One region of the Kitasatospora sp. NPDC001095 genome, then DNA from elsewhere that is predicted to be linked to it. Evidence: riboswitches for the same ligand, from Rfam matches in the RefSeq annotation. Region 1 holds a riboswitch; each other region holds the start of a gene.

What was found. Region 1 has a riboswitch for cobalamin ahead of ACWDBB_RS15245 (ribonucleoside-diphosphate reductase subunit alpha). Riboswitches for the same ligand answer to the same signal wherever they lie in the genome.
Region 2: another riboswitch for cobalamin. It lies ahead of ACWDBB_RS12065 (HoxN/HupN/NixA family nickel/cobalt transporter); the one in region 1 lies ahead of ACWDBB_RS15245 (ribonucleoside-diphosphate reductase subunit alpha).
Region 3: another riboswitch for cobalamin. It lies ahead of ACWDBB_RS11755 (cobalamin biosynthesis protein); the one in region 1 lies ahead of ACWDBB_RS15245 (ribonucleoside-diphosphate reductase subunit alpha).

Annotation. Positions count from the first base shown of each region.
Region 1 covers NZ_JBSFKQ010000014.1:32,044-35,931, forward strand. Annotated here, with positions in the region: gene ACWDBB_RS15235 (glycoside hydrolase family 26 protein) at 1-910, opposite strand, end outside; gene ACWDBB_RS15240 (hypothetical protein) at 1,091-2,104, opposite strand; cobalamin riboswitch at 2,455-2,580, shown strand; gene ACWDBB_RS15245 (ribonucleoside-diphosphate reductase subunit alpha) at 2,773-3,888, shown strand, end outside.
Region 2 covers NZ_JBSFKQ010000010.1:74,082-77,969, reverse strand. Annotated here, with positions in the region: gene ACWDBB_RS12080 (AAA family ATPase) at 1-488, shown strand, start outside; gene ACWDBB_RS12075 (hypothetical protein) at 496-2,169, opposite strand; gene ACWDBB_RS12070 (ArsR/SmtB family transcription factor) at 2,220-2,603, opposite strand; cobalamin riboswitch at 2,685-2,898, shown strand; gene ACWDBB_RS12065 (HoxN/HupN/NixA family nickel/cobalt transporter) at 2,928-3,888, shown strand, end outside.
Region 3 covers NZ_JBSFKQ010000009.1:202,015-205,902, reverse strand. Annotated here, with positions in the region: gene ACWDBB_RS11760 (alpha/beta hydrolase) at 1-837, opposite strand, end outside; cobalamin riboswitch at 1,209-1,341, shown strand; gene ACWDBB_RS11755 (cobalamin biosynthesis protein) at 1,449-2,498, shown strand; gene ACWDBB_RS11750 (cobyric acid synthase) at 2,495-3,888, shown strand, end outside.

The DNA.
Region 1 (3,888 bases):
CGTTCATCTCGTGGTACGGGCGCAGCAGCACCGGCACGTCGTGGGCGGCCAGGTACTCCAGGTGGTCGGCCAGGTAGGACAGGTCGGTGATCAGTGCCCGGTACTCGGGGGTGTCGTGGGCACCGTCCACGACCCGGCCGAACCAGTCGGGGTCCTTCGCCACCGGCGAGTTCGAACAGAGCACCCGGTCGAAGGACTTGACGTCCGAACCGGGGTAGGGCTGGTGGAAGGACATGCCGACGATCCCGGCCGGGCCGCCGCCGTTGTCGGGCAGTTCGGTGCTGCTGCCGTCGCAGTTCTGCTGCACGCCCGCCGCGCCGTAGCCGCCGTCCTCGGCGCGCGGGTGGCCGTTCCAGACGGCGGAGAGCAGGTCGACGGCGTCGTCGGTGTACTGCCAGCCGGCCCGGCAGGTGGGCCAGCGGCCGGCCGAGTAGGACCGGGGATTGCCGACGCCCCAGCCGTTCTGGCCGTAGCCGGGGCCGAGGTCGGTCTCCACGAAGCCGGGCAGCTTGCCGGTGATGTCGGCGGCCTTCTTGTAGTAGTAGCCGACCTGCTTGGTGCCCCGGTAGTCCCCGTACTCGGGGTTGTTGCGCTCGTTGTGCGCCTCGACGTGCTGGCCGATCACCGTGCCGCCGCTCTGCCCGGTGCGGGCCTGGGACTCCAGGTCGGCGAGGAACTGCTGGACGGCGCGGGCGTTCGGCGAGGCCTGCGGGTCCCGGGCGAGCAGGTCCCGGCCCACCTCCGGCGGCAGGGTGCGCCCGGGCAGGCCGACCGACACCGGGACGCGCGGGAGCTGTTCGCCGTCGGCCCGGCCGTCGTGGTCCAGCAGGAGGACCGCTCCCGCGGCGGCGACGATCCCGGCCGCGGCCAGGACGGCGGGCTTGCCGCGCAGGGCTCTGGGCAGGGCCACTGACCGCTCCTCCGGTTGCTCGCCGGCGCCGCCCCCCACGGACGCAACCGGAAACGCGTACGACATGACTGTCCCGAGAGCCTGCCACACTCCCCCCGGCCTGCGCGAACAGTAGGCCGGGGGGCCGGGGTGTCACGGCGGATCAGCCCGCCGTGCCCGCCCGCGGGACGCCCCGGCGGATCAGCCCGCCGAGGCCGGAGCGGTGCCCTGGACGCCGGGCGCGGCCGAGGACGCGGCCTTGGCGCGCTTGAGCAACTGCCCCTTCACGTGCTCCGCGAACCCGGAGGCCGCCGCGGTCGCCGTGGCGTCCGGGGCGTTGCCGCCCTTCGCCGAGCCCTCGACCGTGAAGTAGCCGTACCGGCCCAGGCTGTTGTGGGTGCCGGTGCAGCCGGCGCCGGCGCAGAAGGCCGGCGCCCCGGCCGCCGGCGCGCCCTTGAGCTGCCCGGTGAAGTTCTTCAGCGCGGTCTCGGCCTGGAGCTTGCGGTCGAAGACCGCCACCCCGACGGTGACCGCGCTCTCACCGGAGACGTACGTCGCCCGGAGCACCTGCTGGCACCCCTGGTCGCCGAGCACCTTGCCCAGCCCGCCGGTCGTGGAGTTCCCGTCCCAGCAGGGCGAGTCCAGCGCCACGACGGTCCGGTTCCAGGTGGCGCCGTTGATCGTCACCTGGAGCGCGGAGAACAGTGCTCCCGCGTCCTGCGGCGCCGGGTCGGTGGCGGCCTCCCAGATCGGCTTGGACGGGTCGTCCGGCTGGCCGCCCGGCGTGCCGGACGTACTCGGAGGCACGACCGGCTGGGTGCTCTTGACGGCCGTCGGGGAGCCGTCGTCCTTCTTGCCCTTGAACAGCACCACACCGCCGGCGACCAGGCCGCCCACCACGGCGACCGCGGCCACCACGCCGATGACCCTCATCCGGCGACGGCGCTTGCCCTCGGCCTCGTTGCGGTCCGCCAGCGCGTCCCAGTCCGGCTCGGCCCGCTGCGGCGGGACCGGCTGCTGGGGCTGCTGCTGGAGGTGCCACTGGGGCTGCGGCTGGGGGGCCGGCTGGGGCTGCTGCTGCGCGAAGGGCGGCGGCGCGACGGGCTGCGGCTGGGCGTGCGGCGGCTGCCCGACCGGCGGAGCCGGCTGCGGCGCGGGCGCGACCGGCTGCGGCACCGGCGGGATGGGCTGCGCGACCGGCTGCGCCGCCGGCACGACCGGCCCGTACGAGGCCGGCGGCGGCCCGAAACCCCCGCTCGGCGGCGGTACCGGACCAGGTACCACCGGCTGCTGACTCTGTGCGCCCCCCGGCCCGGCGGGAGGCGTTCCCTGCGGCCCCTGCCCAGGTACGCCAGTTCCGTCGCTCATGCGCCCAGATCGTAGGGCATCCTCGTGTCCGCCGATCCTCCCGGTGACCATTCCGTATCGAAACCAGGACGCCCCCGGCCCGGTTCCGGGGCCTCGCAGGGCCATCCGGGGCCACGTTTCCGGTACCACCGGTCATCGCCCCGACACGCGGCGCCGCACTACATCTGGGGTCGCTTCAGGGAGACACCACTACATGTATGCTCGCTTCTGCTGTCGATGCAGGGGAACCCGGTGCGAATCCGGGACTGCCCCGCAGCGGTGTGCGGGCGGCTCCAGCAGCCGTACCCGCGAGTCCGATGACCTGCCGACAGCGTGCGCCACGGCCCTCCCGCAGAGGCCGCGCCGACACGAGCAGTACCCCTCCGGGCCTCGCGGGCGGGCCGGGGAGTCACCGTCGCGCGACGCCGTCTGCGTTCGTGCCGTGCTCCCCTGCCCCGATCGGCCCGGTGGCCCCCGATCACCGCCGCCGATCGCCGCCAGGAGAGAGCGCCTTGACCACCGCCGCCTCAGCCACCCTGCCCGCCCAGGGCACCGGTACCGCCTTCACCGACCCGACGGTCTCCGACCCCGGCGGCGCCCTGCTGCGGCTGCTCACCGACCGCAGCACCGACCTCACCGAGGTCGACCCCGGCCATGTCGCCGCCGCCGCTCTGCGCGGCCGCCACGCCGGCTCGGACTTCGCCGAGCTGCGCGGGCTGGCCGTGGACGCCGCCGCATCGATGATCGCCGAGGACCCCCAGTACTCGAAGCTGGCCGCCCGCCTGCTCGCCCTGGAGATCGTCGACGAGGCGAACAGCCAGGGCTCGGTGTCCTTCTCCGCCTCGATCGCCGTCGGCCACACCGAGGGCCTGATCGGCGACACCACCGCGGACTTCGTCGCCAAGCACGCCGCCGCCCTGGACGCGCTGATCGACACCACCGGCGACGACCGCTTCGAGTACTTCGGCCTGCGCACCGTGCAGTCCCGCTACCTGCTGCGCCACCCGATCACCCGCAAGGTGATCGAGACCCCGCAGCACTTCCTGCTCCGCGTCGCCTGTGGCCTGGCGGTCGGCGACAGCGAGCAGTCGGTCCGCGAGGTGGCCGAGCTGTACGGCCTGATGAGCCGCCTGGAGTACCTGACCTCCTCGCCGACGCTCTTCAACTCCGGCACCCGGCACCCGCAGATGTCGAGCTGCTACCTGCTCGACTCCCCGCTGGACAACCTGGACTCGATCTACAACCGCTACGCGCAGATCGCCCGCCTCTCCAAGCACGCCGGCGGCATCGGCCTGTCCTACTCGCGCATCCGCTCGCGCGGCAGCCTGATCCGCGGCACCAACGGCAAGTCCAACGGCATCGTGCCGTTCCTGCGCACCCTCGACTCCTCCGTCGCCGCCGTCAACCAGGGCGGCCGCCGCAAGGGCGCGGCCTGCGTCTACCTGGAGACCTGGCACGCCGACATCGAGGAGTTCCTGGAGCTCCGCGACAACACCGGCGAAGAGGCCCGCCGCACCCACAACCTCAACCTGGCGCACTGGATCCCGGACGAGTTCATGCGCCGGGTCAACGCCAACGAGGACTGGTCGCTGTTCTCCCCGGCCGACGTGCCGGAGCTGGTCGACCTGTGGGGCGCCGACTTCGACGAGGCC
Region 2 (3,888 bases), on a different contig from region 1:
AGCAGGTGCCGCTGGTGGCCGACCGGCAGGTGCTGGGGGTGCTGTACGAGACGGACGGTCTGCTCTGCCTGGCCGACGGCCGTCCCGGCGACGCGGTGGAGCGGTTCACCCTGGCCCTCGCGGAGAACCGGGGCGACGAGCACGGCGAGATCGTCCAGAGCTACAACCTGGCGCAGGCGCTGATCGCGGACGGGCGCGCGGAGGAGGCGCTGACCGTGCTGGCCGGGGCCACTGATCAGGCCGAGCGGACGCAGGACGTCGACATGTTGATGAAGCTGCCGCTGGTCCGGGCCCGGGCCCACCGGGCGCTGGGGCAGCTGGACCTCGCCCTCGCCCAGGCCCAGGACTGCGCCCGGCAGGCCAGGCATCGGAGCCAGTACGCGAAGGAGGCGCAGGCCCACACCCTGCTCGCCTCCCTCGCCGAGGAGCGGGGCGACGAGGAGCTGGCCGAGCGCAGCCGTGCGCGGCTGCGGGAGCTGCAGGGCTAGACGCGTTTCAGGGCCCGGTGCGGAACGACACCCGGGTGCGGTGCTCGCCGGTGCGGACGGTGAGCCCGTGGTCGGGGAGGGCGGCCGGGGCGCCGCCCTCGGCGAGCCAGCAGGCCACGGCCGAGCCGAGCAGCAGCGGGTCGATCGCCGGGTCGGGGCGGTTCCAGTCCGGTTCGGCGCGGGCTTCCAGCAGCAGGCCGGTGCGCAGCCGGAGCAGGTGGCGGGCCGGGCTGAGGGCGGCCACCGCGACGGCGAGGCCGGGGAGTTCGGCGGCGGTGTCGGCGAGCCAGCGGGCGGCGGGGAGTTCGGCGTGCACCTCGGTGCGGGCGAGGACCTCGGCGGTGTAGCGCAGGGCGTCGCCGGGGTGGTCGTCGGTGAGGGCGTGGAAGCCGCGCGGGGTGTGGCCGTCCGGGTCGAAGGGGTAGCGCCGGAGGCTGACGTCGGTGCCCTCGCTCCGGCCCTCGACGTCGTACGCGGTGGGTCCCTCGGTGGCGGCGGGGTGCGGGACGGGCTTGGGGTAGGGCGGCAGGGCCGGTTCGTCCCGGGGTTCGTCCAGCTCCTTCAGGAAGGAGTAGAGCAGTGGGCGCAGCAGGCGGGCGGACTCGCCGCGGTGGGCGAGCGACCGGTCGGTGATGTCGCTCAGGTCGGCCGGGTCCCGGGCCAGGGCCAGTTCGAGCTGGGCGGTGAGGTCCCCGTCGGGGTCGAGGACGGGCGCGGCCTGGCCGAAGGCGTAGCCGGGGGAGCGCGGGTCGAGTTCGGCGGCGCCGGTGGCGACGAGCAGGGTGCGGTGGTCCAGGGCGGCGCCGTAGACGGTGACCGAGCCGTGGTCGCCGATCACGCAGTCGGCGGCGACGAGCGCGGCCTGCCAGCCCTGGTGGGGCGGGATCAGGCGCAGGCCCATCCGGCAGGCGGCGGCGAGCAGCGCCTCGGGGTCGTGGCGGCTCCACACGTTGGGGTGCAGGACGACGGCCACCGTGTACTCGTCGGCGGGCAGTTGGCGGACCAGCCGCTGGGGCAGGTCGGGGTGGCGGCCGAATAACGAGTGTTCGCTCCAGGTGGAGCTGACGACGACGAGCCGTCGGCCGCCGACGGCGCCGAGCGCGGCGCGGTAGCCGTCGCGGGAGCGCCGGCTGCCGAGCATCCGGTCGAAGCACGGGTCGCCGACGACCTGGGCGACGTCCAGCGCCTCGGGGCAGGAGTCCCGCAGCCGGTCCAGCTGCTCGGGGTGGGAGAGGCCCAGGACGTCGACGAACACCCGTCCGCGGTGGGTGAGTTCGTTGCGGGACAGGCCGGCGGCGCTGACCGTGTCGCCGGTGGACTCGGTGACCAGGCGGTTGTAGCCGGCGCCGTGCGGGAGGACGACGAGGCGGGCGTCCAGGCGGTGCATGGAGGAGTGGACGGCGCAGGCGACGGCAAGGTCGAAGCGGCGGTGGACGGCGTCCTCCCAGTCCAGCACGGTGAAGCCGGACAGGCCGTGCAGGTACTCGTCCAGGGCGCGGTCGGCGAAGGCGGAGCCGGGGTTGACGGTGAAGTAGCGCTCGATGCCGTCAGGGCTCAGCAGGGTGAGGACGTCCAGGACCCGGGTGGCCGAGGTGAGGGTGCGGGCGACCGCCAGCACGCGGGCCCTGACCGGTCGGGTGTTCCAGCGGTCGGCGGGCCAGGCGTGGGGGTGGGACGGCACAGCATGATCGTACTCATCCGGTCGGGCCGCGGCGCGGTTCCGAGTGCGGGTCAGCCCGCGGCCGCGCTGGGCTCGTGGTGCTCGGCGGCGGCGCACTCGTCGAGCAGGGGGCGCATGGCCTCGTCCACGAGCCGGTAGCGCACCACTCGTCCGTCCCGGTCGCCGGTGACCACGCCGGCCGTGCGGAGCAGCCGCAGGGCCTGGGAGACGGCCGGGTCGCGCATGCCGGTGGCGACGGCGAGATCGCTGACGGCGAGCGGGCCGGCCCGATGGAGGGCGAGCAGCAGGGCGAGCCGGCCGGGGTCCGCGAGCAGGGAGAACCGCTCGGCCCAGGACCGGACGTGCGCGGGCTCGCCGATCGCGGCGATGGCCTCGCAGACCCGGTGTCCGTCGATGGTGCGGTGGCCCGCGCGGTCCTCCGGTACGAGATGCATGCGGACATTCTCGCAGGCAGGGGCCTGTGATCCTGGACACCTGCGCAGGTGCGCAGCCTTGCATGGGTCGGGGCGGGGCCCTACGGTGTTCCCCGCCGTGGTGCTCGGGAAGACCGGTGACGGACCCTCAGGGGTCCCAGCCCGGAGCGGCCCTCGCCACTGTGATCGGGTCGCTCCTCCGTCCACGGAGGAGCGTCGTCCGCACCCATGAAGCCACTGGGCGCCTCGTGCGCCTGGGAAGGCGGGTGCGGGTGTTCCCGTCAGCCAGGAGACCGGCCACGGCAGCTCACGAGGTTTTCCACGAGGTGCTGGAGCGTGATCCGCATGACCCTGCCCGAAACCGTTTCCGCCGGGACCGGACCCGGCCCCGCCGCGCTGCCCACCTTCAGATGGCGGCGCGAGGACACCGTCCGTACGGCCGGGCTGATGGCGGTGATCGTGGCCATGCACGTGGCGGCCTTCGGCACGCTGATCTTCCTGGTCGCACCCGAGCGGTACGCGGTCGGCACCCAGGTCTTCGGGGTGGGCCTGGGTATCACCGCGTACACCCTCGGCATGCGGCACGCCTTCGACGCCGACCACATCGCGGTGATCGACAACACCACCCGCAAGCTGATGGCGGACGGCAAGCGGCCGGTCTCGGTGGGCTTCTGGTTCGCCCTCGGGCACTCCTCGATGGTGGTGCTGATGGCCGCCCTGGTGGCGGGCGGCGCGCAGCTGGCGAACACGCTGATGGACGACGAGTCGCCCACCCACAAGTGGCTGGGCGTGGTCGGGACGACGGCCTCCGGCGCCTTCCTCTACCTGATCGGCGCGCTCAACCTGGCGGCGCTGCTCGGCATCCTCAAGGTGTTCCGCTCGATGCGGGCCGGGCGGTTCGACGAGAAGGAGCTGGAGGCGCACCTCGACTCGCGCGGCCTCATGGCCCGGGTGCTGAACCGGGCGACCCGTTCGATCACCCGGCCGGGGCAGATGTTCCCGGTCGGCATGGTGCTGGGCCTGGGCTTCGACACCGCGACCGAGGTCACCCTGATGGTGATGGCCGGCTCGGGTGCGGCCTCCGGGCTGCCGTGGTACGCGATCGTCTGCCTGCCGCTGCTGTTCGCGGCCGGGATGAGCCTGTTCGACACCCTGGACGGGACGTTCATGAACTTCGCGTACCAGTGGGCCTTCGCCAACCCGGTGCGCAAGGTGTACTACAACCTGACCATCACCGGTCTGTCGATCGCGGTGGCCTTCATCATCGGCACCATCGAGCTGGTCGGGGTGCTGCACGAGAAGCTCG
Region 3 (3,888 bases), on a different contig from region 1:
GAGTTCCGCCGCGACGCCCGGGAAGCCGGAGCGGGCGGCGTCCCGGCGGGCGGAGGCCGGGCGGTCGAGCACGGGCGAGTCGAGGACCAGGCCCCGGACGGCGTGCGACCAGGCGGAGCGGGCCGCCGTGTGGAGGACCATGGTCGCACCGAGGGACCAACCGTAGAGGATCACGTTGCCGGCGCCGCTGTGCAGCGCCAGCCGTATCGCCGCCTCGACGTCGCGCCACTCGGTCTCGCCGAAGTGGCTGAGCCCGTCCGGGGAGGCGGGGGCGCCCCGGTCGCCGCGGTAGGTGACGGCGAGGGCGGGCAGGCCGAGCCGGTCGAGGACGGGGAGCACGGGGAGGGTCTGCCGACGGTCGGCCTCGGGGCCGTGCACCAGGATCACCCAGGTGCCGCGTTTGCCGTCGAGCTGCCAGGCGGGAAGGGCGCCGAGCTCGCCGTCGACGGCGGTGTCGGCGAAGGCGAGGCCGAGCGCCTCGGTGGGGTCGCCGAGGTGGACCCGCGGGGTGAAGCGGACCTCGGTGCCGGGGGTGAGGGTGCCCCGGTCGGCGCGGACCAGCCGGCGGGTGACCTCCTGCTCGTCGCCGTGCAGGATCTCCTCGACGACCGCGTGACCGCCGTCCGCCCACTCGACCGCCCAGCGGCCGGGGCGCAGGCTCCCGGGGCCGCGGGTGAAGGTGACCCGGCCGGGGGCGAGGCCGCGGACCACGACCGGAGCGGACTCCTGAACGGTGGTCACCGGACGGACCATCCGCTCGGATGCCCGACGGCCGATCACCAGCACGGCGGCCCCGACCGCGGCGGCCGCCACGACGGCTGCGGTTCCCCAACGCATTTCGCTCCCCGCTCTCCTGCCTCACGGACCGGACGGTGTTCGGACACCAGTTCACCGGCGCCCCGCCCGCTCGGCCACCGGGCTGGGCCGTCCGGGTCACCCGGGCGGCGGACCGGCCCTGCCGAGGAGCCGGCGGCCCTGGCTCTGCCGAGGTGGCGCCGCGGACGGGTGGCGAGGACGGCGGGCCAGCGGGAAGACGAAGGCCGAGGACGAGGACGAGGGCAGGCAGTGGCAGGCCCCGTCCTCGGCCCGCAGCGCCGACCGGGCCCACGGGCGTCAGCGGCGTCCGCGTGTGACCAACCCCTCCGTGACCTCGGTTGACTCCCGGTTCGAGCCCGTGATGGGATCCTGGGGCCAAACGGAGGCATGGAGAGGAAGCCGGTGGAAGTCCGGCGCGGTCCCGCCACTGTCACCGGGGAGCACGCTCGGAACATCGCCACGGCGGGCCGTCGACGGCCGCTGGAAGGCTCCGAGGGTGCGTTCGACCCGGAAGCCAGGAGACTCTCGCCGCCGTCACGTCGATCCAGGGCGCGGACCCTGAGTGAGGACACGCACGCGATGCAGGCTGCCCCGCCCTGCCCGACCCCGAGCTGCCCTCCGCCGTGCGACCGATGATCCCGCCCGCGCCTTCCGCGCGCCGTCCGCTGACCCGCGCCGCCGCGTTCGCGCTCGGCGCCGCCGCGGGCTACGCCGCCGACGCCCGCTTCGCCGACCCCCGCCGGGGCCACCCGGTGGCCGTCTTCGGCAGCGCCGCGACCCGGCTGGAGCGGCGGCTGTGGCGCGACGGCCGCGCCGCCGGGGCCGGGTACACGGCGCTGTGCGTGGGCGCGGTCGCGGCGGGCGCGCTCGCCCTGGACCGTACGGTGGGCCGGCGCCCGCTGGGCCGGGCGGCGCTGGCGGCGGCCGCGACCTGGACGGTGCTCGGCGGCACCTCGCTGACCCGGGAGGCGCGCACCATCGGCCGCTCGCTGGCGGCGGGCGACCTCACGGCCGCGCGGGAACGGCTGCCGCACCTGTGCGGACGGGATCCGAGCGCGCTGGACGGGCAGCAGATCGCCCGGGCGGTGGTCGAGTCGGTGGCGGAGAACACCGCCGACGCCGTGGTCAACGCGCTGACCTGGGGCGCCCTGGCCGGCACGCCCGGCCTGCTCGCCTTCCGCGCCGTGAACACCCTGGACGCCATGGTGGGCCACCGCTCGCCGCGCTACGCCCGGTTCGGCTGGGCCTCGGCCCGGCTGGACGACCTGGCGGGCTGGCCGGGCGCCCGGCTGACGGCACTGCTGACGGTGGCAGCCGCGCCCGAACCGCGGACGGCCTGGCGGGTCTGGCGGCGCGACGGCTCCGCGCACCCGAGCCCGAACGCGGGCCAGGCCGAGTCGGCGTTCGCCGGCGCGGTGGGCGTCCGGTTGGGCGGGACGCTGCGGTACGGCGAGCGCGTGGAGAACCGGCCGGTACTGGGCGCGGAGCTGCGGCCGGTGACGGTGGACGACATCGAGCGGGCCTGCGCGCTCTCCCGGCGGGTGGGCGCGCTGGCGCTGGGTACGACGGTCGCGGGGCACGTCCTGCTGCGGGTGCTGGCGAAACGGGCGCTGACAGAACGGGTGCCCGCGGAACGGGTGCCGACGAAGCGACTGCTGCCGAGGATGAGGGGACGGGGATGAGCAACGCACTGCTGGTCGCGGGGACGACCTCGGACGCGGGCAAGAGCGTGGTGACGGCCGGGATCTGCCGTTGGCTCGCCCGCCAGGGCGTGCGGGTCGCGCCGTTCAAGGCGCAGAACATGTCGCTGAACTCCTTCGTCACCTCCGACGGCGCCGAGATCGGCCGCGCCCAGGCGATGCAGGCGCAGGCCGCCCGGGTGGAGCCGGAGGCGGCGATGAACCCGGTGCTGCTCAAGCCGGGCGCGGACGGCCGCAGCCAGGTGGTGCTGCTCGGCAGGCCGGTGGCCGAGGTGGGCGCGCTGGACTACCGCGAGCGCAAGCCCGTCCTGCTGGAGCGCTCCCTGGAGTGCCTGGCCGACCTGCGCCGCCGCTACGACGTGGTGGTCTGCGAGGGCGCGGGCTCGCCCGCCGAGATCAACCTGCGCGACCGCGACATCGCCAACATGGGCCTGGCCACGGCCGCCGCCCTGCCGGTGGTGGTGGTCGGGGACATCGACCGGGGCGGGGTCTTCGCGGCGATGTACGGGACGCTGGCGCTGCTGTCGGCGGAGGACCAGCGGCACGTGGCGGGCTGGTTCGTCAACAAGTTCCGCGGCGACGCGCGCCTGCTGGCACCCGGACTGGACATGCTGCGCGAGCTGACCGGCCGTCCGGTGCTGGGCACGCTGCCGATGCTGCCCGGGCTCTGGCTGGACGCCGAGGACTCGCTGGACCTGTCCACGGTGGTGGACCGGGCGGACGGGCCCGGGCCGCTCGGCGCGGACGTGCTGCGGGTGGCCGTGGTGCGCTTCCCCCGGCTGTCCAACTTCACCGACGTGGACGCGCTCGTGCAGGAGCCGGGCGTGCTGGTGCGCTGGGCGACCAGGCCGGAGGAGCTGGCCGACGCCGACCTGGTGGTACTGCCCGGCACCCGGGCCACCGTCGCGGACCTCGCCTGGCTGCGCGAGCGCGGCCTGGAGCCGGCCCTGCGGGCGCGGGCGGCGGCCGGCCTGCCGGTCCTCGGGGTCTGCGGCGGCTACCAGATGCTGGCGCACTCGATCGTGGACGAGGTCGAGTCGAAGGCGGGCGCCGTCGAGGGCCTCGGGTTGCTGCCGACGCACGTGCGGTTCGGCGCCGAGAAGGTGCTGGCCCGCCCGGTCGGCGAGGCGTACGGGCAGCGGGTCGAGGGCTACGAGATCCACCACGGAGTGGTGGCGGTCGAGGGCGGGGACGCCTTCCTGGACGGCTGCCGGGTGGGCGCGGTCTGGGGCACGACCTGGCACGGCGCGCTGGAGAACGACGGATTCCGTCGCGAACTCCTGCGCGAGGTCGCCGAGTTGTCCGGGCGGGCGTTCGTCCCGGCGCCGGACACCTCCTTCGCCGCGGCGCGCGAGGCCCGGCTGGACCGGCT